2 regions of the Tatumella ptyseos genome follow, and region 2 is predicted to be linked to the other one. Evidence: predicted binding sites of a transcription regulator. Region 2 holds the regulator's gene; the other holds the start of a gene.
The links. The regulator CRP, encoded in region 2, controls carbon source genes, mostly activating them, when cyclic AMP is high. The targets are predictions, from matches to a motif close to ATGTGANNNNNNTCACAT.
Positions count from the first base shown of each region.

Region 1: the regulator CRP is predicted to act here: its motif matches at 8,015-8,032, upstream of QJR74_RS12800 (nucleoside-specific channel-forming protein Tsx).

Region 1 covers NZ_CP130649.1:2,697,473-2,708,867, reverse strand. The annotation lists gene sbmA (peptide antibiotic transporter SbmA) at 52-1,290, opposite strand; gene QJR74_RS12820 (gluconate 2-dehydrogenase subunit 3 family protein) at 1,566-2,300, shown strand; gene QJR74_RS12815 (GMC family oxidoreductase) at 2,303-4,087, shown strand; gene QJR74_RS12810 (c-type cytochrome) at 4,098-5,414, shown strand; gene QJR74_RS12805 (MFS transporter) at 5,467-6,846, opposite strand; gene QJR74_RS12800 (nucleoside-specific channel-forming protein Tsx) at 7,018-7,872, opposite strand; gene QJR74_RS12795 (hypothetical protein) at 8,253-8,966, shown strand; gene QJR74_RS12790 (GNAT family N-acetyltransferase) at 9,063-9,605, shown strand; gene licT (BglG family transcription antiterminator LicT) at 9,724-10,566, shown strand; gene bglF (PTS beta-glucoside transporter subunit IIABC) at 10,687-11,395, shown strand, end outside.
Region 2 covers NZ_CP130649.1:71,564-82,958, forward strand. The annotation lists gene QJR74_RS00365 (aspartate aminotransferase family protein) at 1-264, shown strand, start outside; gene QJR74_RS00370 (YccS/YhfK family putative transporter) at 284-2,374, opposite strand; gene crp (cAMP-activated global transcriptional regulator CRP) at 2,447-3,079, opposite strand; gene QJR74_RS00380 (OsmC family protein) at 3,368-3,772, shown strand; gene QJR74_RS00385 (phosphoribulokinase) at 3,769-4,656, opposite strand; gene QJR74_RS00390 (YheU family protein) at 4,709-4,924, opposite strand; gene QJR74_RS00395 (hydrolase) at 4,921-5,943, opposite strand; gene QJR74_RS00400 (LysE family translocator) at 5,990-6,592, shown strand; gene QJR74_RS00405 (ABC transporter ATP-binding protein) at 6,620-8,533, opposite strand; gene kefG (glutathione-regulated potassium-efflux system ancillary protein KefG) at 8,656-9,219, shown strand; gene kefB (glutathione-regulated potassium-efflux system protein KefB) at 9,206-11,017, shown strand; gene QJR74_RS00420 (YheV family putative zinc ribbon protein) at 11,054-11,248, shown strand.

The sequences.
Region 1 (11,395 bases), 590 kb from region 2:
TTCCTCATTAGGGGATAAAAAAGGTGAGGTATCTCACCTTTCCTTTATCATTCACGAGTCTGAGGCATCAGTGATGATGTCACGATGAGACTTATCCTTGAGGATCATCTCAAAACTATGAAGACGCTTATAGATTGACATCAATTCAACTAACGTGGACCACGAATTGATCAAATATTGGAACGATGATCGCACTTGATCAAACACGTTAGAGATTTGATTCATTAATCCTAAGGTGATCGTCCCGGCAACAATCGCGGGGAAGAGAACGAATAAGCCAAAAATATTATCGACTTGCAGATAGAGAATACGGGTAATATTGAAATAGAGATAATGGAAGTAGAGACGAAAGTAGTTATAGCGCACCTGATTATAAAGCGCTTTCACCGTCGGTGGCGTTGCCCGACTTGCGTCATCTTCACCATACACTAACTCTTTACGATAGGCCGCTTCTACTCGTTGATTTTTGAAGGAGAGTCCCGGAAGTTTTATGCCAACTACCGCTAGCAAAGCTGTCCCAAACAGCGACCACACAATGGCAATAATAACCAGAGCATAGGGAATATCGCCGATAATCGGCACCGATTTAACGTGTACGGAGAGTTGTGCCAAGATGGGTAGAAATGCGATCAACGTCATAATTGCTTGCAATAAGCTCACGCCCCAGCTCTCTAAGGTATCAGCAAAACGCATCGTATCTTCTTGCACCCGCTGGGAGGCACCTTCAACATGCCGCAATTTACCCCAATTCGCCATAAAGAAGTTATTCATCGCGGTACGCCAACGAAACACCCAATGGCTGACAAAGAAGTTATTCAATACACCGACTACTACGGCGACTAAAGCAATACCAAGAAACGCATAGATTTGCTGATAAAAATCTTCAATTTTTACCGACCCAGCTTTACCAAGGGCTTTTTGGATAAGGTCGCCAAAGGGAGCATACCAGGCATTGATCGCCACCCCAACTTGCACACTAAACCACGTTGAAAAAATGATGAGAGCCAATCCCCAAACGGACCAACGTTGCCAAGGATGGTTATCAATCAAACGCCATACCACGGCAAAAAGGGCGACAGCTGCCCAGAAATAGAGATAGAACCAGAGGTAACTGAGTTGCCAGAACCGCGCGACAGTTGTCGGCAATGGTGAAAGAAATCCCTTGGCGAGTGACGGGAAATGGGTTGGCAGCTGTGCGGCGACACCGAACCAAAATAGGACCACGACCAAACTCCAAATGGCTGCACTAATGAAAAAGAGCAGTGGACGTGGGAAATAACACTTAAACATGATAACTCCCTGAAAATTTACTCCTACGACGACTATACTAGTTTAACCGACTGGAGAAAGAACTTACTGGCGATTTAAAAACATATTCTGATGACAAGATGTTAAATCTAGTCACAAAAAATAAGTAGATATGATTTTTGATGTTACTTAACTGTGTTACAATTTAATTGTTACCGGTAACCACCTTATAAAAATTTGACAGTGTTACCGAACAAGACCGTCACGCTATCTTCCAATTTTTCATGCTGCATTATTTGCAGTATTAAGGCAATGTCATGTCAGAACAAAAAAACGGCCAGTCTCGCCGTGATTTTCTGCTGAGAACTATCGCTATCGCGCCAGCCATGGCTGTCGGAACAGCAGGAATAGGGGCACTAGAAAGTCGAAGTGTCTTAGCCGCAGATAACACTGGCTCAGCCCACTCACAGGCAAGGGATTACCAGCCCTCTTGGTTTACAGCTGAAGAGTTCGCATTTATTACGGCTGCGGTAACGCAACTGATCCCGAAAGATGAGCGTGGCCCAGGTGCTTTGGAAGCCGGTGTTCCCGAGTATATCGATCGCCAAATGAATACCCCCTATGCTACTGGCTCAAACTGGTACATGCAGGGGCCCTTCACTCCCGATGTGGATAAAGAGTTTGGCTATCAGCTGCCTTTAGTCCCGCAGCAAATTTATCGACTGGGGATTGCCGAGGCGAATCATCAAAGCCAGCAGCAATACGGTAAGATTTTTGCGGATCTCAGCGCAGCGCAACAAATTGAATTTCTTAAAGCCTTAGAAAGCGGCAACGTGAACTTTCAACAGCTGCCGTCAAAAACCTTCTTCTCATTCCTACTGCAAAATACCCGCGAAGGCTTCTTTAGCGACCCTATTCATGGTGGAAACCAAGGATTGGTGGGATGGAAATTAATTAATTTCCCAGGCGCGCGTGCAGACTTTATGGATTGGGTGGAGCGCGGTGAACGCTATCCATTACCACCAGTATCGATTCGGGGTGAGAGAAGTTAATTATGGCTAATGAACAGAAAAAAGTAGATGCGGTAATCGTCGGCTTCGGTTGGGCGGGAGCGATTATGGCTAAAGAATTAACCGAAGCGGGCCTAAACGTGGTCGCACTGGAGCGTGGTCCACATCGTGATACCTATCCCGATGGCGCTTACCCACAATCGATAGACGAATTGACTTATAACGTTCGTAAAAAACTTTTCCAAGACCTATCGAAAAGCACCGTCACTATTCGTCACAATCCTTCGCAAACTGCTGTGCCTTATCGTCAGCTAGCCGCGTTCTTACCCGGTACGGGAACGGGTGGCGCAGGATTGCACTGGTCGGGCGTTCATTTTCGGGTCGATCCAGCGGAATTACGCCTGCGTAGCCATTACGAAGAACGCTATGGTAAAAACTTTATCCCTGAAGGGATGACGATCCAAGATTTTGGTGTGACTTACGACGAACTAGAACCCTTCTTTGATCAATCAGAAAAAGTATTTGGCACTTCAGGTACCGCTTGGTCGATTAAAGGTAACGTTGTGGGGAAAGATAAAGGGGGCAACCCTTTTGCGGGGGATCGCTCGCAAGATTTCCCATTGCCCGCCCAGAAAAGAACTTATTCGGCACAGCTATTTTATAAAGCTGCCGAAGCGGTTGGTTATCATCCGTATGACATGCCTTCAGCAAACACTTCTGGGCCTTACACCAATACTTACGGTGCGCAAATGGGACCTTGTAACTTCTGCGGTTATTGCAGTGGTTATGCCTGTTACATGTACTCTAAAGCTTCGCCTAACGTCAATATTTTACCTGCGCTTCGCCAAGAGCCTAAATTTGAGCTGCGTAACGACTCCTATGTCCTGAAAGTTAACCTGACCGACGATAAAAAGCGCGCAACAGGTGTCACTTATGTCGATGCACAAGGTCGTGAACAGATCCAACCTGCTGATTTAGTGATTCTTTCTGCATTCCAATTCCACAACGTTCACTTGATGTTATTGTCCGGTATTGGTAAGCCCTACAACCCGATCACTAATGAAGGGGTGGTTGGTCGTAACTTTGCTTATCAAAACATGTCGACCCTTAAAGCCTTGTTCGATAAGAACACAACGACCAATCCGTTCATCGGAGCTGGTGGTGCAGGGGTCGCTATTGATGACTTCAATGCTGATAACTTCGACCATGGGCCGCACGGCTTTGTTGGTGGATCGCCTTTCTGGGTAAACCAAGCTGGCGTGAAACCGATTTCTGGGCTTCCCGTGCCAGCGGGTACACCAGCATGGGGAAGCGAGTGGAAAGCCGCTGTCGCGGATACTTACACTCACCATGTCTCAATGGATGCCCATGGAGCCCACCAGTCATACCGCAATAACTATTTAGACCTCGACCCTAACTACAAAGATATCCATGGGCAGCCGCTGCTTCGCATGACATTTGATTGGCAAGAGAACGATATCAAAATGGCCCAGTTTATGGTGTCAAAGATGCATAAAATTGCCGAAGCCATGAACCCGAAAGCGATCTTAGGGGCAGCGAAAAAAGAGGGTGCGCATTTCGATACCACCTCCTATCAGACAACCCATATGAATGGTGGCGCTATCATGGGTGAAAATCCCTCGACCAGTGCCATTAACCGTTACCTGCAAAGCTGGGACGTGCATAACGTCTTCGTCCCGGGCGCCTCAGCGTTCCCACAAGGACTTGGTTATAACCCAACTGGATTGGTTGCCGCCCTGACCTATTGGTCCGCGAAAACCATTCGTGAGGTCTATCTCAAGAACCCAGGCCCACTGGTTCAGGCATAAGGAGAGGCGAATGAAAAAGACTTTTTTAACACTAGTGTTAGCGTTCGTTTCTTTTAGTGCGTTAGCCGAAAGCTCGGCTGAGCTGGTGAAACGAGGTGAGTACTTAGCGCGAGCCGGTGACTGTGTTGCTTGTCATACTGCGAAAGGGGGGAAACCTTTTGCCGGTGGACTGGCGATGGCAACGCCGATTGGTACGATTTACAGTACGAATATCACGCCAGACAAGCAGACGGGGATTGGTGATTACAGCTATGACGACTTCCAGAAGGCTGTCCGTCAAGGGATAGCTAAAACCGGTGATACACTTTATCCGGCTATGCCTTATCCTTCCTATGCAGTGGTGAGCGATGAAGATATGCATGCGCTGTATGCTTACTTCATGCAGGGCGTTCCGGCCGTCGATCAAGCGAATAAAGCGACCGATATCCCGTGGCCGCTGTCGATGCGTTGGCCGCTTGCGATTTGGCGCAAGATGTTTGCACCGGAAGTGAAAGCTTTTGAGCCAACCTCTCAGGATGACGCAAGTATTAATCGTGGTCGTTATTTGGTTGAAGGCTTAGCGCACTGCGGTGCTTGCCACACACCACGTAGCATCACCATGCAAGAGAAAGTGCTTAATGGACAAGATAACACTACGTATCTTGCTGGTAGCAGCTCACCGATTGATGGATGGACAGCTAGTAACTTGCGTGGTGATAATCGTGACGGGCTGGGGCGCTGGAGTCAGCAAGATCTTGAGCAATTCCTCCGTTATGGTCGTAATGACCAAACTGCTGTCTTTGGGGGGATGACCGATGTTGTCGAGCATAGTCTTCAATATCTGACTGATGCGGATATCACGGCTATTGCGCGCTATTTGAAAACCTTGGCTCCGCAAAATCCTAATCAAAAACCCTTTACTGCAGACGATACTGTCGCGAAGGCGCTGTGGAAAGGTAATGATCAGCAACCGGGAGCCAGTGAATATGTTGATAGCTGTGCGGCTTGCCATAAGACTGATGGGACTGGCTACAAACGCTTCTTCCCACAACTGAAGGGTAATCCAGTTATCTTAGCTGACGACCCTACTTCGCTGATTCATATCATCTTAACGGGTGCACGCTTACCGGCAGTTGCAGGGGCACCTTCCACGATCACTATGCCTGCTTTTGGTTGGCGGATGAACGATCAGCAGGTTGCTGACTTAGTTAACTTTGTACGCACTAGTTGGGGGAATACGCAATCATCAACAGTATCCGCCAGTGATGTAGCGAAGATCCGTAAACAAGATGATGTAAAGGGTCAGCAGGGAAGTCATAGCATTGAAATCCTAGAAAAACGCCAATAATCGTTTTTCAATCATAAAAACGCGGTAATCCTGAGGGTTACCGCGTTTTTTTTTAAATATCTTCCAAGTCTTTCCCGCGGGTGGTTGGGCCGTAAATTGAAACTGATAGTACGACCATTAACATACTAAAGACGATAAATAATACCACGGCGCTACTACCAGCTGAGGTCAAAATAACTCCAATTAGTAGGCTACTGAGGGCGGTGGAAAGGCGGCTGAAGGAGTAGCAAAAACCGACCGCGCGAGCGCGGATGGCTGTTGGAAAGATCTCTGTTTGATACGCATGGTAGCTGTAGGTTAACCAAGCATTAGAATAGGTGATCAGAAAACCACAAACGATCATCAGCCAAGACTGGTGGGTTAAGGCGAAGCCTGTTCCACAAATTACCGTCATCAATGATGCCGCAACAATCTGCCACTTATTTTCAAATTTATCGGCATAAAGTGAACAAAGCAGTGACCCTAAGGGATAGGCTAGCGTAATCAAAAAAGAGTAGCCCAAGCTGTGTGATAGGGACGCTCCTTTTCCGGATAGCAGAGTCGGTAGCCAGTTACCAAAGCCAAAAAAGCCAATAGCTTGAAAGAAATTCATCACCATCAACATAAATGTGCGTTTGCGCCATTTCGCTGACCAAATATCGCGAAACTTTCCTTTGGGTTTACTTTGAGAAGAGGGAAGCGGTAGCTCAGTATTAATTAGCGCACCACAGCGTTTCTCCATCTCCATCATAATGCGATGAGCCGCTTGAACTTGATTTTTTTCCATCAACCAACGGGGTGATTCAGGAAGTTGTCGTCTGACCAGCCAAACAATGAGTGAGCACAATGCGCCAATAATAATTACCCATCGCCATCCTGCCATACCCAACCATTGTTGAGGAATTAGCCACCATGAAAGGAGTGCAACGGCAGGTACTGAGAGAAATTGCACAAAGAAAGCAAAAGCAAAGGCTTTACTCCTTAGGCGAGCAGGGGTCCACTCCGCGAGATAAGTGTCGATGGTCACTAACTCAACGCCAAGTCCAATCCCGACTAAAAAACGACATAATAATATTCCTTCGCTACTTTGCTGAAATGCCATAAGTAGCGAGAAAAAGCCATACCAACCGAGTGCGAACATAAAGGTTAATCGTCGGCCATATCGGTCAGCGAACGGTGCGAGGAGACTTGCGCCAACGAATAAGCCCAGAAAGGTCACGGAGGCGAAAGCGGCCTGATCGGAGATCCCCAAAAGCCCCTCTTGGCCCACATGAAAAATATGATCTGCGACTAACCCGCTACTGATGTAACCGGTTTCAAATAGGTCAAAGAGTTCAAAAAAACCGCCGAGAGCTAAAAGGCTAATAAAGATCCAGAGCGGACGCGAAGCAGGTAATGCATCAATACGGGCGGCGATGGTGGAGGGCGGAGGTACAGCATAATCAACAGTCATTAGCAGGTTTCCATTCACAGTCTGTTTGCAGTAAAAATTATTTTTTTAATTAGGATGAGTTCCCATGTTTATCCAGCATAAAGTAAGTTGACCAGCAGGATCAGTAATTTCTGTAGAATGATGATAAAAAAACCACCCGTGAAGGGTGGTTTTCAAGAAAGGGGTTAGCAATTAGAAACTATAACCCGCGACAAGGTAATAACCCCAGCCAGTATTGTTGGTGCGCGAGCCGCCCAGATCAGCACTGCCTTCCCATTGGCCGCCGTTATGGAAGTAACGGGCGACGAAAGAGTAATGCCAATGCGCATAGCTCAGGGCTAAGATATGGCTAGAAGCGATAGAGTTTTTGGTCCGTACGGTGCTGTTATTACCGAGATCAGAGCCCCAATCGAAGTTGGTAAAACCAATATAGGCTAAATTACCGCCCCAAAGCGTTGTGATCGGGTACATATACTTCACTTTAAAACGATAGCCGTCCCAGCTATCTTCATTATCCGCACCATAGTTTTCCCATTGGTACTTAGCATAGACGTTTAACGAAAGTGAGAGCTTCGTGCCGGTGTCGATATCAGTTCCTAACCCCATGTACCAAGTGTTTTGGCGATTTTTATCGTTAGGCCCCATATCATAGATATAGTTGTTGGCGAAATACCACTGTTTGATCGGGCCGATACTGAGATCAGTATCAGTTAACTTATCAATGGAGAAGCGAGGTTCGATTTCCATGAAGAGTGGCGAACCTTTGCCTTTATCCCAGATACCGACATCGTTTGCGTTCCCGACGCCAAAAAATTTAGGAACATCGATATAACCATAAAAGTCGAACCAATCTTTATGAGCAAAGGCCTCATATTCTAGGTAGATATCGTTATTAGGATGAGGGCCAAACCTCGTGTGGTAGCTTCCCACAACGTTGACACTTTGGTGCCACCAATCTGAAAGGTATTCAGAAGAATCATCTGCCCAAGCGGAGGTTGCTACGGTCGTGGCTAATGCTGTGGCGGCTATCAGTGATTTATATTTCATTATTATTTGCTCATCGAGGATGTAAAACGCGAAAAATTGAGTCCCACAAGATCGTAACAGTCAGTAAAAAATTAATACCCTGTTTGTCGGCAAGGATTTTACCCTTAAAAAGGGGCCTTTGCGGCACTATAAAAAAATTATAACGTGATTAAGATCACAATTTTTATCTATGGTATTGAACTAATTATCAATTTTTTACTACGCGGTGAATAAATAGACAAGAGTATTTTGACGATAAGGGATACTCGTCGATTGTGAGGTTAAGCCATGCTAATATTTAAAAAAATGAACAATTAATCGGTTGATCGCTAACCTCTTTCTGAGAGTAGTGCTTGATTACATCTCATTAGATCGCATGTTTGCCTTAAAGGATGCCATTTATGACAAATGCTGAATCTGAATCGTCTTCATTACGTGAAGACCGATTTGAACTTGCATCAATATTGCGAACATTTCAAAAGCAGCAACAGGCTTTAGTTTTAGCCGCTTTGGATGATGACAAGCAAAACTTCACCTTAGTTAGGATGGAAGGGAGTCGTATCCGACTACTGCCGCACTCTACAAATTCCTGTGCGCCGTCGCCCATAACGCTGGTGGCGGAAGGGAGTGAAGCGAAAATTATTTTTAGCATCACTAATGTGATGGAAGTCGAGCAGCAGGGTCAGCAGCAGTGGTTAGCTGAGCTGGTACCCACGTTTTCTTATATTCAGCGTCGCCTTAACTTACGCGTACCGGTACCGTTAAAAGAAGCCTTTTCGATTGCTATCCATCTGCCTGGCCACGTGGAACTGCACCGCTTTTTTGTCGATAATTTTTCCACAGGTGGCATAGGCATTTATAGCCGCGGACTGCCGAATTCAGCGTTTAAAGAAGGGGCTGTCTTTAAAAAAGCCGACTTAAATCTTGGTGAGTATGGGGAGTATAAGGTCAATGTTGAAGTGATCTCCATCAACCCTGTCGAAGAGCCTTTAGCAGAGCATCCAGAATTTAGTCATCGTATTTCAATGCGCTTTTTGAATCTATCATTGATCACCCAAAGGACTTTCAACAAAATTGCGTATACCTTCGAGGTGAACTTCAACCGTAAACGCTAAGCTACTAGTATGAAATTTCTGAATTTTGAGGTATTAATAACCCATAAATCATTCATTTTCTAAACTTAGAAGACGATCGACATTAAGGGGGTGTTAATGCAGCTTGAAACAGAACGTTTACTATTACGGCAGTGGCAGACCTCCGATTTGATCCCTTTTCAAGAAATGAATCAAGATCCGGAAGTGATGCGTTTTTTTATGAATCCATTGAGCGCTGCACAAAGTGATGAACTGGCGAAAAAATTTCGACTCATCATTCAGCGTAAAGGCTGGGGATTCTGGGCCGTTGAGTTGAAATCGACGGCCCAATTTATCGGCTTTTGTGGTCTTCATGAGCAACCTAATAAATTCTCTTTTTCTCCTTGTGTCGAAATCGGTTGGCGATTCTCTTCGTCGTGCTGGTCTCAGGGATTAGCGACAGAAGCGGCCGAACGAGTGCTACAATTCGCTTTTGAAAACTTAAGCTTACAGCAAGTGGTAGCATTTACCTCTGTGCATAACCATCGCTCTGAGCGCTTAATGCAGCGATTGAATATGACTCGACAGCGCACTTTCAAGCATCCTCATATTCCGGCGGAGCATCCTTTAGCTGAACATCTCCTATACGCGCTACAGCGATCAGATTTTTTATTGCCCTAAGACAAGGTATTTAATTAAAAGAGGCGATTCTGGCGATCTATCTCACGTTTTACCGATAATCATCTTGAGGCACACTGTCGACTCTGACAGATTGCCTCAAGTGGGGTAAAGGAGCGAGATGAAGATTGTCAAAATATTGAACAATAATGTTGTGATTGTTCAACAAGGCTCAAAGGATGAGCAGATTATGATGGGTCGAGGTATCGCCTTCAATAAACGTTGTGGCGACAGTATCGATCGCAGCAAAATTGAGAAAGTCTTCGCTCGGCAAAATAATCCCTTATTTGACCATTTTGTCGAGCTGATTCAGCAAATCCCACTAAATGTATTACTTGCTTGCGACCGGATCGTTACCTATGCCCGCCAGCAGCTTGGACCTTTACAAGAGAGCCTCTTTATCTCACTGGCTGATCACTGCTTCGGCGCGTTAGAGCGAAAACGAAACGGTACTGTTATCCATAATCGCTTGTTGTGGGAGACCCAACATCTCTACCCCGAAGAATATCAAGTTGCTGTGATGGCGTTAAAAATTATCGAGCAAAGGCTAGGGGTTGTGTTGCCGTTGGATGAGGCTGGTTTTATTACACTGCATTTTGTCACTGCTCAGTTAAAAGGCGACATGCAAGAAGTCACCCAAGTCACACGCTTGATGCAAGAAATGTTAAATCTGGTTAAATACCACTTAAGCATTGATTACGATGATAAAAGTTTGAGCTACCATCGGTTTGTCACACACTTAAAATTTTTTGCGCAACGCTGTTTAGCGCGAACAAGAGTGACAGGCGAAGAGAGTGAACTTACTGAAACCATTCATAAACAGTATCAATTAGCGTGGTCTGCCGCTGAGTTGGTGGGTAAGCATTTATCACAGCATTATCAACATCACATTCAACCAGAAGAGTTATTGTTCCTAACGCTACACATAGAGAAATTGCGTAAAGAAGCACAGAAAATATCGTAAATTAACAGGGTTGTTACTACTTCGGTAGGCAAAACCTGGGACTCGCCTTAATAGGGTGGGGCCCGGGTTTTTTGTTTTTTTACAGGGAATTAAATGTCGACATCGATTACTGGAGGATAAATGGATTATCAATCACTCGCGAAAGAAATTATAGAAAGCGTGGGCGGTAAAAAGAATATTATCAGTCTTGTTCACTGTGCCACGCGGCTACGATTTAAATTAGTGAACCCTGAACTTGCCGAGACTGAGCGTCTTAAAACATTGGATGAGGTCATCGCTGTAGTCGATAGTGGTGGACAGTTCCAAGTCGTGATTGGTAATCAGGTGGGCGATGTCTATCAGGCAATAATGTCGTTTTCAAACATTGGGTTAGAGGCCGATGAGGCGAACGAGATAAAACCCGAAATCGCTGAGAAAAAATCGACGCTTTTAGCGCGATTAATCGACATCGTCTCGGGTATATTTACCCCTTTTATTGGCGTTATGGCCGCTTCGGGTATCATGAAAGGGCTACTCGCGTTAGCGGTGGCTTGCCACCTATTGAACACTGAAAGCGGGACCTATCAAATCTGGTATGCGGCCAGTGATGCACTGTTTTTCTTCTTCCCTCTGTTTATCGGTTATACCGCAGGACAAAAATTTGGTGGAACGCCTTTTATTACAATGGTAATTGGCGGTGCACTGACTCACCCTTTAATGATCAAGGCATTTGAAGCGAGCCAAACAGGGGAAATTGCGGAACATTTTCTCGGTATACCAGTCGTTTTTATCAATTATAGTTCTTCAGTTATCCCCATCATTTTAGCTTCGTGGGTAAGTTGTGCGATTG
Region 2 (11,395 bases):
ATTGATGGATTGGAAAAGATCAATCAACAGTATCACCTGTTTGCAGCGATTCGCGGCCAAGGGCTGCTTATTGGTGCACAATTAACCCCAGAGCATGCAGGCCGTATGCGCGAAATCATTCAGGCGGCAGCTGAACACGGTTTACTGATCTTATCAGCAGGAAGTGATGTGTTGCGCTTTACCCCTTCACTTATTATCCCTGAACAGGATGTTCAGCAAGGAATGACCAAACTCCACCAAGCTATCGCCCAAATTATGGACTAGTTTAGTCGCCCTGAGTGATTTACTGCTCAGGGCTCTTATGAGTTCGGGAAAACCATGCACCGTGTTTTGGGCGCTGGGTCCAGATAATGGCTGAAATCGTCCGCATAGATTTCACATGCACAAGAATCCGCTCGATATGCCGCTCGACAATTGTGCTTGGCCCCTTATCGAAATTAGCCGCTTCATCCATCACATGGGTAGAGTGATAGTTCTCTTGATCGTTAGCATACAATAATCGCTGTTGGCATTGCTGTAAGGCTATCTCACAAGCCTGTAAATAGCGCTCGGCCAACGTTGGGGTTAGCATCGTGTGCTCACGGGCTAAAGCAGTAAGCTCATTAATATGTTCGACGATGTACTGGCTATGGCTAACCCATAAATGCATCTCTTCAAGATATTCATCATCGAAACCAGGCTCCTGCATGGCTTGATTAAGGGCGTTAAATAGCGCGTTATGTTTTTGGTTTGCCTCTACACGCGCGGCTTCAAAAACCTCATCCTTCTGCTCTGGGCCTAGCAATACTTTTAGGGCTTGTTGATAGGCATTGAGCACATCCAAAGTATTATCGCGTAACAGCGCACTCTGCCATTGTGGCCATAACCAAAGCGTGCCCCCGAAGGCGATTAAGCAGCCGAGTAAGGTATCTAATAAACGAGGAACAAGAAATTGGTGCCCGTTTAAGGAAAGCAGTTGCAGTGAATAAACTGCCGTCACCGTAAATCCAATCGTCGCCCAGCCATAATATTGGCGATTGAACAAGTTACTGAAAAAGGTAATCAGTAACATGATGATTAGTATCCAAGACTCAGGTGCATGGAGATTGAGGGTAATTGCCGCAATGATTAATCCAGCAAAAGTTCCTAATGCCCGGTGCTGTATACGTACCCGTGTAGCGCTATAGTTATTTTGACTCACGAATACGATAGTCATCAAAATCCAATAAGGTTTGGGCATATTGAGCGCTATACCGACGATTCCACCACACATCAACATGATCGAGAAACGTGCAGCGGAACGTAAGGCAGTTGATTTCAGCGATAAATAACTTTTTAAGGCGGGTAATAAAGGTAAACGGCGCTGCCTATCGCGCATCAGGTCACGTTGATACAGAGGTTTCTCATTCTGTAAGACTCGAGCAATTCGCGTAAAGTGATAAAAGCAAAATTGGGGGACCGGATTGTGGGGAAATTGTTGAGCCAGTTTTTCCAATGCTGAAATTTGCTTACTCATTGAAAAAGGCTTCACAAATTGGTGGTATAAAATATCGTCAGCTAAGCGGTGGAGTTGTGCCGTGACAGTATTCGCATTCCAATTTAAAATTTCCCTACCAAAACTATCGTGGCAAAGTTTTTTGATTTCCTCCGGCTGATTCAAGCTAATCGTAATATGCTCTTGAATATCTTGAGCCATCAAAAAATAGCGAATCAGGAACCGGTCATTACGGTTTCTCGCTGCCGGTAACATATGTAATTGTTGATAGCATTGAGTAATCAGGTCAATCACTTTCTGTTGGCGCTTGAGAAGGTCCTGTAAGCTTTCGGGAGAGTCATCTGCACTAAAGATACGGTGATATTTATGCTCGCAGTAGTTTCCCAATTCGCGATAAAGCAAACTGAGTGTTTCACGAAGTTGCTGAGCTTGCGAGAACTTAAACCAAGCCCAATTGAACACGCCATACCAAACTGTCCCACCTAGATAGAGTAAGGGAGGGCCCCATATCGGCATGCGTCCAGCTAGGCTAATCGACAGCACAGCTGCCACCAGTGAGGCAGGTAAGAGCCGGCCGTGTAATGGACTAATCTCCCCCGTCACCCCGATGATTAATGGTAACGCGAATAGAAAGAGCGGTAAGGGATAGTGCTGCGCTAAACACCAAAGAAGCAAAAAGCTGCTGCAGGCGAAAAGTAATCCCCCCACGACGAGACGTTTAAAAAAGCGTTTATGTGGAGTATCTAATCCAGCCAGATTACAGCAGGATGGGACTAAAGAAAAAAGTAAGCCTGAGTGGAGATCGCCTAACAGCCAGCCTAGTGCGATCGGTAGACAGAGCACTAACGTTTGGCGGAAAGCATAATTTACTTCAGGGTGATAAATAAGTCGACGTAGCATTGCCACTGCAATTTGTTATATGAATGATAGTGATCGGTAAAAGGCAGGGTAGCTCCCTGCCTTCTGCACCGATTAGCGTGTGCCGTACACTACGATAGTTTTACCATGGGCCGAAATTAGGTTTTGATCTTCTAACATCTTGAGAATGCGTCCAACGGTTTCGCGTGAACATCCGACGATCTGCCCAATTTCTTGACGGGTAATTTTTATTTGCATCCCATCAGGGTGCGTCATCGCATCGGGTTGGTGAGCAAGATGCAGCAGAGTTTGCGCAATACGACCGGTGACGTCCAAGAAGGCTAAGTTACCGACTTTCTCTGAAGTGACCTGTAGGCGTCGTGCCATCTGTGCTGAAAGGCGGATAAGAATTTCCGGATTTACCTGTATCAATTGGCGAAATTTTTTGTAGGAAATTTCAGCGACTTCACACGCGGACTTAGCTCTGACCCAAGCACTACGCTCTTGTCCTTCTTCAAATAAGCCAAGCTCACCAATAAAATCGCCCTGATTAAGGTAAGAAAGGATCATCTCTTTGCCTTCTTCATCTTTAATCAGTACCGCGACAGAACCTTTAACAATGTAATAAAGCGTCTCTGCTTTTTCACCTTGATGGATCAAGGTGCTTTTTGACGGATACTTATGAATATGGCAATGGGAGAGGAACCATTCTAATGTAGGGTCTGTTTGTGGTTTACCAAGAACCATTCGCTTCTATCCTCTATTGTAATCGAACCTGGATGAAACCAGGGTGAGCCACTTTTGTGACCCTTATGAAAGCATCAAGTGCCATTTCTTTTTTTATTGGGCGATAAAAGTACCTTAGCCTATTCCGAGGTATTTTATCTTGGGATTAACGAAATAAATAATCCTTTCCCTGTTTTTAGCACAGGTTAGCGTCACTGTCTTGTATTGTATGAGTCCAAATGAGAGGTTTGCGAATTAATCCACCTCAGAGTATCTTAGCTTACAAATTCTGAAACCGGAGGCATAGGAGTGGAAGCGAAAGTAAAGTGGGTCGATGGGCTTTGTTTTGTCGCAGAATCGGCTTCAGGGCACCAAGTCGTCATGGATGGTAATCGCGGCGAAAAAGGACCGAGCCCAATGGAAATGGTCCTAATGTCGGCGGGAACTTGTAGTGCAATTGATGTGGTGTCGATATTAGAAAAAGGTCGCCATGAGGTTCTAGGATGTGAAGTTAAATTAACCTCAACTCGCCGTGATGAGGCGCCGCGACTTTTCACCCACATTAATCTGCATTTCATTGTGACGGGAAAGACATTGACCGATAAAGTGGTCGAGCGGGCGGTTTCCCTTTCCGCGGAAAAATACTGCTCAGTAGCACTTATGTTGGAACAAGCAGTAGAAATCACCCATAGTCACGAGATAGTTATCGTTTAGCATTGGCTTGTTAACAAGGTCTGTTGGCGCTTTTCAGCTAGTTTTTTAATGACTGGTGTCAAGATAAGTTCCATCGCCAAGCCCATTTTTCCGCCGGGGACTACCAAGGTGTTCATGGCGGAGATAAAAGATCCTTGGATCATGGCGAGGAGATAAGGGTAGTTAATCTCTTCCACACCGCGAAGATGGATCACCACTAAGCTCTCATCCATTGAAGGAATCGCATGAGCCGCAAAGGGGTTAGAGGTATCGACCATCGGGACGCGCTGAAAGTTAATGTGGGTACGAGAGAACTGCGGCGTGATGTAGTTAACGTAATCTTCCATAGAGCGAATCACTGAGTCCATTACTGCTTCGCGAGAATGACTCCGCTCTTGCATATCTCGTATTAACTTCTGAATCCATTCTAAGTTTACAATGGGTACGACTCCGACTAACAAATCCACTAAATCGGCAACGTTATGCTCTTCAGTAACCACCGCGCCATGTAATCCCTCGTAGAATAAAACATCTGTCTTTTCAGGGAGCGCTTGCCATGGTGTGAAGGTTCCGGGAACTTGTTTCCAAGGGACGGCTTCATCGTAGGTATGGAGATATTTACGAGAACGGCCGGAGCCAGTTTCAGAGTATTGCTTAAATGTCTGTTCTAACAGTAAAAAGTCGTTAGCGTCAGGACCAAAATAACTAATGTGTTTCCCTAAATCTCTCGCTTTACGGATGGCAACGTCCATTTCTGGTCGAGTGTAGCGATGATAACTGTCTCCCTCAATTTCAGCGGCTTGAATACCTAGCTGTTGGAAGATCTTCCGGAAGGCTAGGCTAGTTGTCGTTGTCCCGGCACCGCTTGAACCTGTTACAGCAATAATGGGATGTTTGGCTGACATAATGGTCTCCTTAGCGGGTGAGGGGGCGACAACTACGGCGTACAGTTATCCTTCAGCGTATATCTCGTGCAGCACGGAGGCTGACTGATTCATGTAATTCCGACCAAACAATGACGATCTCCCCTGCTTTAAGTTGCCGGGTAATATCAGCAACTTTCTCGGACAAGGTTTTCTCTTGCTCACCATAATCTGTTCCTTCTTGTAATACAAAGGACTCGATGACGCTCTGTAACGTTTCTGTCGGGAGTTCTTGCCAAGGTATGATCATGATGGCGTATCCAATTGTGTTGAAAGCCACTGAGGAATACGTTGTTCAAGCCACATTACTGGCTTAAACAAGCTACCCGTAACGAAACCAACATGTCCACCATATTCACTTAACTGATAGTCAATCGTTGGTGAAAGCTGTTCAGGTAAAGGGATAACATCGTCAGTCATAAAGGGGTCATCTGCCGCATGAATAATTAATAGTGGTTTAGTAATACTCGCAAGCCAAGGCATACCACTAGCTTGTCGGTAATAGTCTAAAGCATCAGAAAAATGATAAATACGAGAGGTAATCTTATCGTCAAACTCGCGAAGCTTTTTTATCTTCTTAAGTTCACCCGGAGCAATTGAAAAGAGATGTGGATGCGCCTTTAGTTTACGGCGTAGACTTTTTTTCAAACGTGTTAATAAATAATGCTGATAAAAACGCGAAAAGCCATCTTCGATTTTGACGCTACAGGGCTCAAGCATGAGTGGCGCTGAAACTATTACTCCCGCATCGAGCAGGCACTCGTCCCCTTGGCTTCCCATAAGACAAGCAAGCATGTTTCCACCTAGGGAGAACCCGGTTGCGGAAGTCCAGCCTGGCCCCAACTTCTCTTTCATCCAACGAAGAAAATAACTAGCATCCTCGATATCCGCCGAGTGGTAGCTCTGCTTTAATCGATTTGGCTCGCCACTGCAGCCGCGATAGTGCATGACCACTCCTAACCATCCTTTCTGTTGAAAAGAGGCGAGTAGGCCATGAGCGTAAGGACTTTTTACACTGCCTTCTAGGCCATGAAAAATAACCGCGCGTGGCTTATGTTTTGCCAACATTGGATCTTCGCTCCAAGCGAGATCGACAAAGTCCCCATCGGGTAGCTCTAGACGCTGCCAAACAGGTTTGATACGGACCATACGGCGTAAGATTCTGGGTAATAGAGTCTGAATATGTGCATTTCTCAAACAACGAATAGGGGTGAAATCATTCTCGTCATTATGATAATTATTCAGGTTCTCAGGGCTTGTCTGATCCATAACTCACTGTATAGTTTCAAAGGTTAATCTGGATGATGGTACTTTTATGGAACTCAGTCTTTTTCTCTCATTATTTGGTTTTTTGTGGGTCGCAGCCATTACACCGGGGCCCAATAATATGCTACTTACGACCTCTGGCGCCAATTTTGGTTTCGTTCGTACTATACCATTGATGCTAGGCATTATGTTTGGCATGCAAATCATGCTGTTACTGATTGCCTTCGGTGTCGGTAATCTTATTATCCTCTATCCTGCATTACACTTGTTCTTAAAAATCGCAGGAAGTGCTTATCTACTGTGGTTGGCATGGAAAATCACGACGGCTGCCTATGAATCTCTTGAGGTGAAAGACCATCCAGAAAAGACGTTGCCATTATGGCAAGGTGCGGTATTACAACTCGTCAACCCTAAAGCCTGGTTAATGTCCTTGGGCGCGGTTGCCAGTTTCAGTCTAAGCGGTAACGCCTATATTACCTCGATTGTCGGCATTAGTTTAGCCATGTTTTTAGTCAACCTTATTGCGGGATGCATCTGGCTAGCCTTCGGTACGGTGATTGGTCGTTGGCTACACAGTCCACGCGCATGGCGACAATTCAATATGATTATGGGATTGTTAACCGCCCTGAGCGTGGTATTTATCTGGTTGTAATGGCTTAGCGATGAGACTTGGACAGCGTTAGCTTTCACTCGCAAGTAACGCTTCAAGTTCCTCTTGCGCATCAAGCCAAGCGAGCTCTATTTCTTCAAGCTGTGCCTGAACGGCGGTCCGATGCTGTAAAGTATCGGTCAGTTCAGGCTTACGGCTGGCTTCATAGATTGTAGGATCAGCGAGCTTTTCTTCGTCTTCTGCTAATTTACGCTGATGCTCGCTCATCTGTTTTTCGAGCTTCTCGATTTGTTTTCGTAAGGGCTGCGTTTTAGTTCGCAGTTCAGCATCACGCCTTTTCTGATCCTTCCGTGACTGTGCACTTTGGCTATTATCACGAGAAGTCTCGCTTTTTTGAGAGGGAGTCGTCTCTTTTTGCTGGTCAGCGAGCCATTGCTGATAGTCATCAAGATCGCCGGCAAACATTTCGACACTGCCACTATGAACGAGATAGAGGTCATCGGTTGTCGCACGGAGTAGATGGCGATCGTGCGATACGACTACCAACGCGCCTTCAAAATCGATCAGCGCTTCAGTCAGCGCTTGACGCATATCGAGATCAAGGTGGTTAGTCGGTTCATCGAGTAGCAGCAAGTTTGGACGTTCCCAGACAATCAGCGCTAATACTAAACGCGCTTTCTCCCCACCCGAGAATTGCGCGGTAGGCGCTTTAACTTGATCGCCTTGAAAGCCAAATCCCCCTAAATAATCACGTAAGTGTTGTTCCAGCTCTTTCGGGGCCTGGCGTTGCAGGTGTTGTAGCGGGGACTCTTCTGCCCGCAGATACTCAAGTTGGTGCTGTGCAAAATAGCCGAGCTTTACTCCTTTGGCCAAGTTGACCACACCGGACTGTGGATTAAGCTCACCGGACAGTAACTTAATCAGGGTTGATTTACCTGCCCCATTTTTACCGAGTAGGCCTATGCGCGATCCCGGCACCAAATTGAGTTTAATTGACTGTAGAATAACCTTATCACCATAGCCAGCAGTGACCTTCTCCATGGTTAATAACGGAGAAGGGAGCGACTCTGGGGCACGGAATTTGAAGGTAAATGGGTTATCGACATGCGCGGGGGCAATCATCTCCATTCGTTCCAACATTTTTAGGCGACTTTGTGCTTGTTTCGCTTTAGTTGCTTTAGCGCGAAAACGGTCAATATAGTGCTGAAGGTGTGCAACTTTAGTCTGTTGGCTTTGATATAAGGACTGTTGTTGCGCCAATTTAGTCGCGCGCTGCCGCTCGAAATCACTGTAGTTACCGGTATAATCCATTAGCTTCTCTTGCTCTATATGCAAGATCTTACCTACAGTAGGATCGAGAAAATCCCTGTCGTGTGAGATGAGGATTAAGGTTCCAGTATAACTTTTCAGCCATTTCTCTAACCAAATGACCGCATCGAGATCTAAGTGGTTGGTCGGTTCATCCAGCAGTAAAAGGTCTGACCGGCAGATGAGCGCCTGAGCTAGGTTTAGGCGCATACGCCATCCCCCGGAGAAATCTTTCACTGGCGATTGGAGTTGAGTATGGGAAAAGCCCAATCCATAGAGCAAGCTAGCCGCACGGGCCTGTATACTCCAGGCTTGAATAGCCTCTAATTTACCGTGAAGTAGTGCAATTTGATTCCCATCATTGACCTGATTGGCGACTGAGAGTTGAGCTTCTAAATCCCTAAATTCTCTATCACCATCAATTACATAGTCTATAGCTGAGGTAGACAGTGCCGGTGTTTCTTGATTCACCCAGGCTAAGGACCAATTCGCTGGGTAATTAACGTTACCGCTCTCTGCGCTAATCTCTTGTTTGAGTAGCGACAATAGGGTCGATTTACCGCAGCCATTCTTACCGACTAAGCCTACTTTTTGACCCGGATTAATGGTTGCTGAGGCATTGTCTAAGAGTACGCGGGTTCCGCGTCGTAATTGTAAGGAAGAGAAGACAATCATAAGCGCCGTAATTTATGGAATATGGTAAATTAGTGGCATAACTAAAATCGCTCACCACACATCTTTGTATCGCAGCATGGTAACGGAAAACCATTACTAAGACGATAACTTGGAGGACGACAATGTCATCTTCACCGAAAATACTTTTGCTTTATGCTCACCCTGAGGCACAGGAATCAGTGGTAAACAGCAAGCTACTCAAGTCAGCTCGCCAAGTTGAGCATGTTACGGTGCATGACCTTTATGCGACGTATCCCAACTTTTTTATTGATATCTATCGTGAACAACAATTGTTACGGGAGCACGATATTATTGTGTTTCAATATCCCCTTTATACTTATAGTTGTCCCTCGCTACTCAAAGAGTGGCTGGACCGAGTACTATCCCGTGGATTTGCTTCGGGGATGGGGGAATCAGCCTTAGAAGGTAAGACCTTACGCTGTGTTGTCACTACCGGTGAGCCAGAAAGTGCTTATCAATCTCAGGGATTGAACCGATATCCACTTGGCGAGATTATGCGACCGTTCGAATTGGTCGCGCAGACTTGCCATATGCAATGGATGTCGCCAATGGTTATTTATCATGCAAGGCGCCAGCCTTTAGATGTCTTAAAGTCCCTTGCTGCAGCATATTCAGACTGGCTCACTCAGCCATTACCAGAGGAGATAATGGATGGGCGGATCTGATTTATTAACCGCAGGTGTCATTTATCTTGCTGCGGCGGTAGTCGCCGTGCCGATTGCCGCAAGATTAGGTATTGGTGCGGTACTCGGGTATCTCTTAGCGGGGATAGCGATTGGCCCTTGGGGCGCAGGATTTATTAGCGATGTTGAGGAAATTCTCCACTTCTCCGAATTAGGGGTCGTGTTTTTGATGTTCATCATCGGGCTTGAACTCAACCCAGGCAAGCTGTGGCAGTTAAGGCGTTCTATTTTTGGTGTTGGCGCCGGACAGGTTATTTTCTCTAGTGTGTTACTCGCAGGGCTACTATGGGTAACGCAGTTTTCCTGGCAAGCCGCGGTTATTGGCGGTATCGGTCTGGCAATGTCATCAACGGCTATGGCATTACAATTAATGCAGGAAAAAGGCATGAACCGAAGTGAAGCCGGACAACTCGGCTTTTCGGTTTTACTTTTTCAAGATTTGGCCGTGATACCTGCCTTAGCGCTCGTACCATTATTAGCAGGAAATGATTCAGGGCATCCAACTGATTGGATGAAAATTGGGATGAAAGTCCTCGCTTTCGCTGGAATGTTGGTTGGTGGACGCTTCTTATTGCGGCCCATCTTTCGTTACATTGCGGCATCGGGCGTAAAAGAGATTTTTACCGCTTCTGCATTATTGTTAGTTATCGGCTCTGCGCTTTTTATGGATGCTTTAGGACTATCGATGGCCTTAGGGACCTTTATCGCAGGTATCCTGTTAGCGGAAAGTGAATATCGTCATGAGTTAGAGGTCGCGATCGACCCCTTTAAAGCGCTACTGCTTGGGTTATTTTTTATCTCTGTCGGGATGGCGTTAAATATTGGCGTATTATTTACGCATATAGTAGAGGTATTGGTCGCCGTAATCGCGCTGGTCGCCATCAAAGCGTTAGTCCTGTACATACTTGCACGGCTCTATGGAATGAGAAGCTCGGAGCGTTTACAGTTCTCTGGCGTACTAAGTCAAGGCGGGGAATTTGCTTTTGTTCTCTTCTCAGCCGCGTCCAGTGCAGGTCTGTTCCATCAAGAGCAGCTCTCATTACTACTGGTCATCGTGACCCTCTCGATGATTACTACCCCTTTATTAATGAAGCTGATTGACCTCATCTTGGTACGTCGTTTCAATAATAAAGATGATGAAAATGCGGAAAAGCATTATGTGGAAGATGACGAACCTCAAGTTATTTTGGTTGGTTTTGGGCGTTTTGGTCAGGTAGTTGGGCGCTTACTGATGGCCAATAACATGCGAGTGACAGTATTAGAGAAAGATATCAGTGTGGTAAGTTTGACCCGTAGTTATGGCTATAAAGTGTATTATGGCGATTCCAATGATCTTGAGTTATTGCGTGCAGCAGGAGCGGAACGGGCGCAATCGATCATTGTGACCTGCGATGATCCATCCGATACCATGGCAACCGTCGCGCTGTGTCAGCAACATTTCCCTCATCTAAAAATACTCGCACGTGCAAGAGGTCGGGTCGAGGCACATGAGCTCTTACAAGCGGGAATTACTGATATTACGCGCGAAACTTTTTTAAGTGCGGTTCAGTTAGCAGGGAAGGCATTAGTATCCTTGGGTATCCATCCTTACCAAGCGGAGCGCGCCCAGCAATATTTTACTCAGCTTGATGAACAAATGCTGAAGGACCTGATGCCACACCACGATGAAACCGGCCACATCTCACGGGTGAAGGAAGCTCGTCGTGAGCTTGAGGATGTTTTTCGTAGAGAGATGCAGCAGGATAAACAGACATTGGGACGCTGGGATGCCGCAGATTAATGCGTATTCCCACCCTCACTATTTTAAGGTTAAAGCATGCGTAAACGTTTTATTGCCGGAGCGATATGCCGGCACTGCCAAGCAAAAGATACTCTAGCCCTTTGGAAAGAGTCGGGCGTTGAAGTGGTTGAATGTGTTAACTGCGGTGACCAGATGCGTGAGGCGGACAAACAAGTGCAATCAGCGGTGCGAAAAGATGAACAAATTATTGGGGTGTTTACACCTGAGTAAGTTTTTTTACGCTATTTTCTGGTTGGGGCATTGAATTTTTCACTCATCGTTCCCACTATAATTGTTTACGGAAGAACTGATAGAGTTTTTCAACATAGTCAGGGCCTTTCTGGTTGGTATTATTGCAGGCAAAAATAGACCAATGAG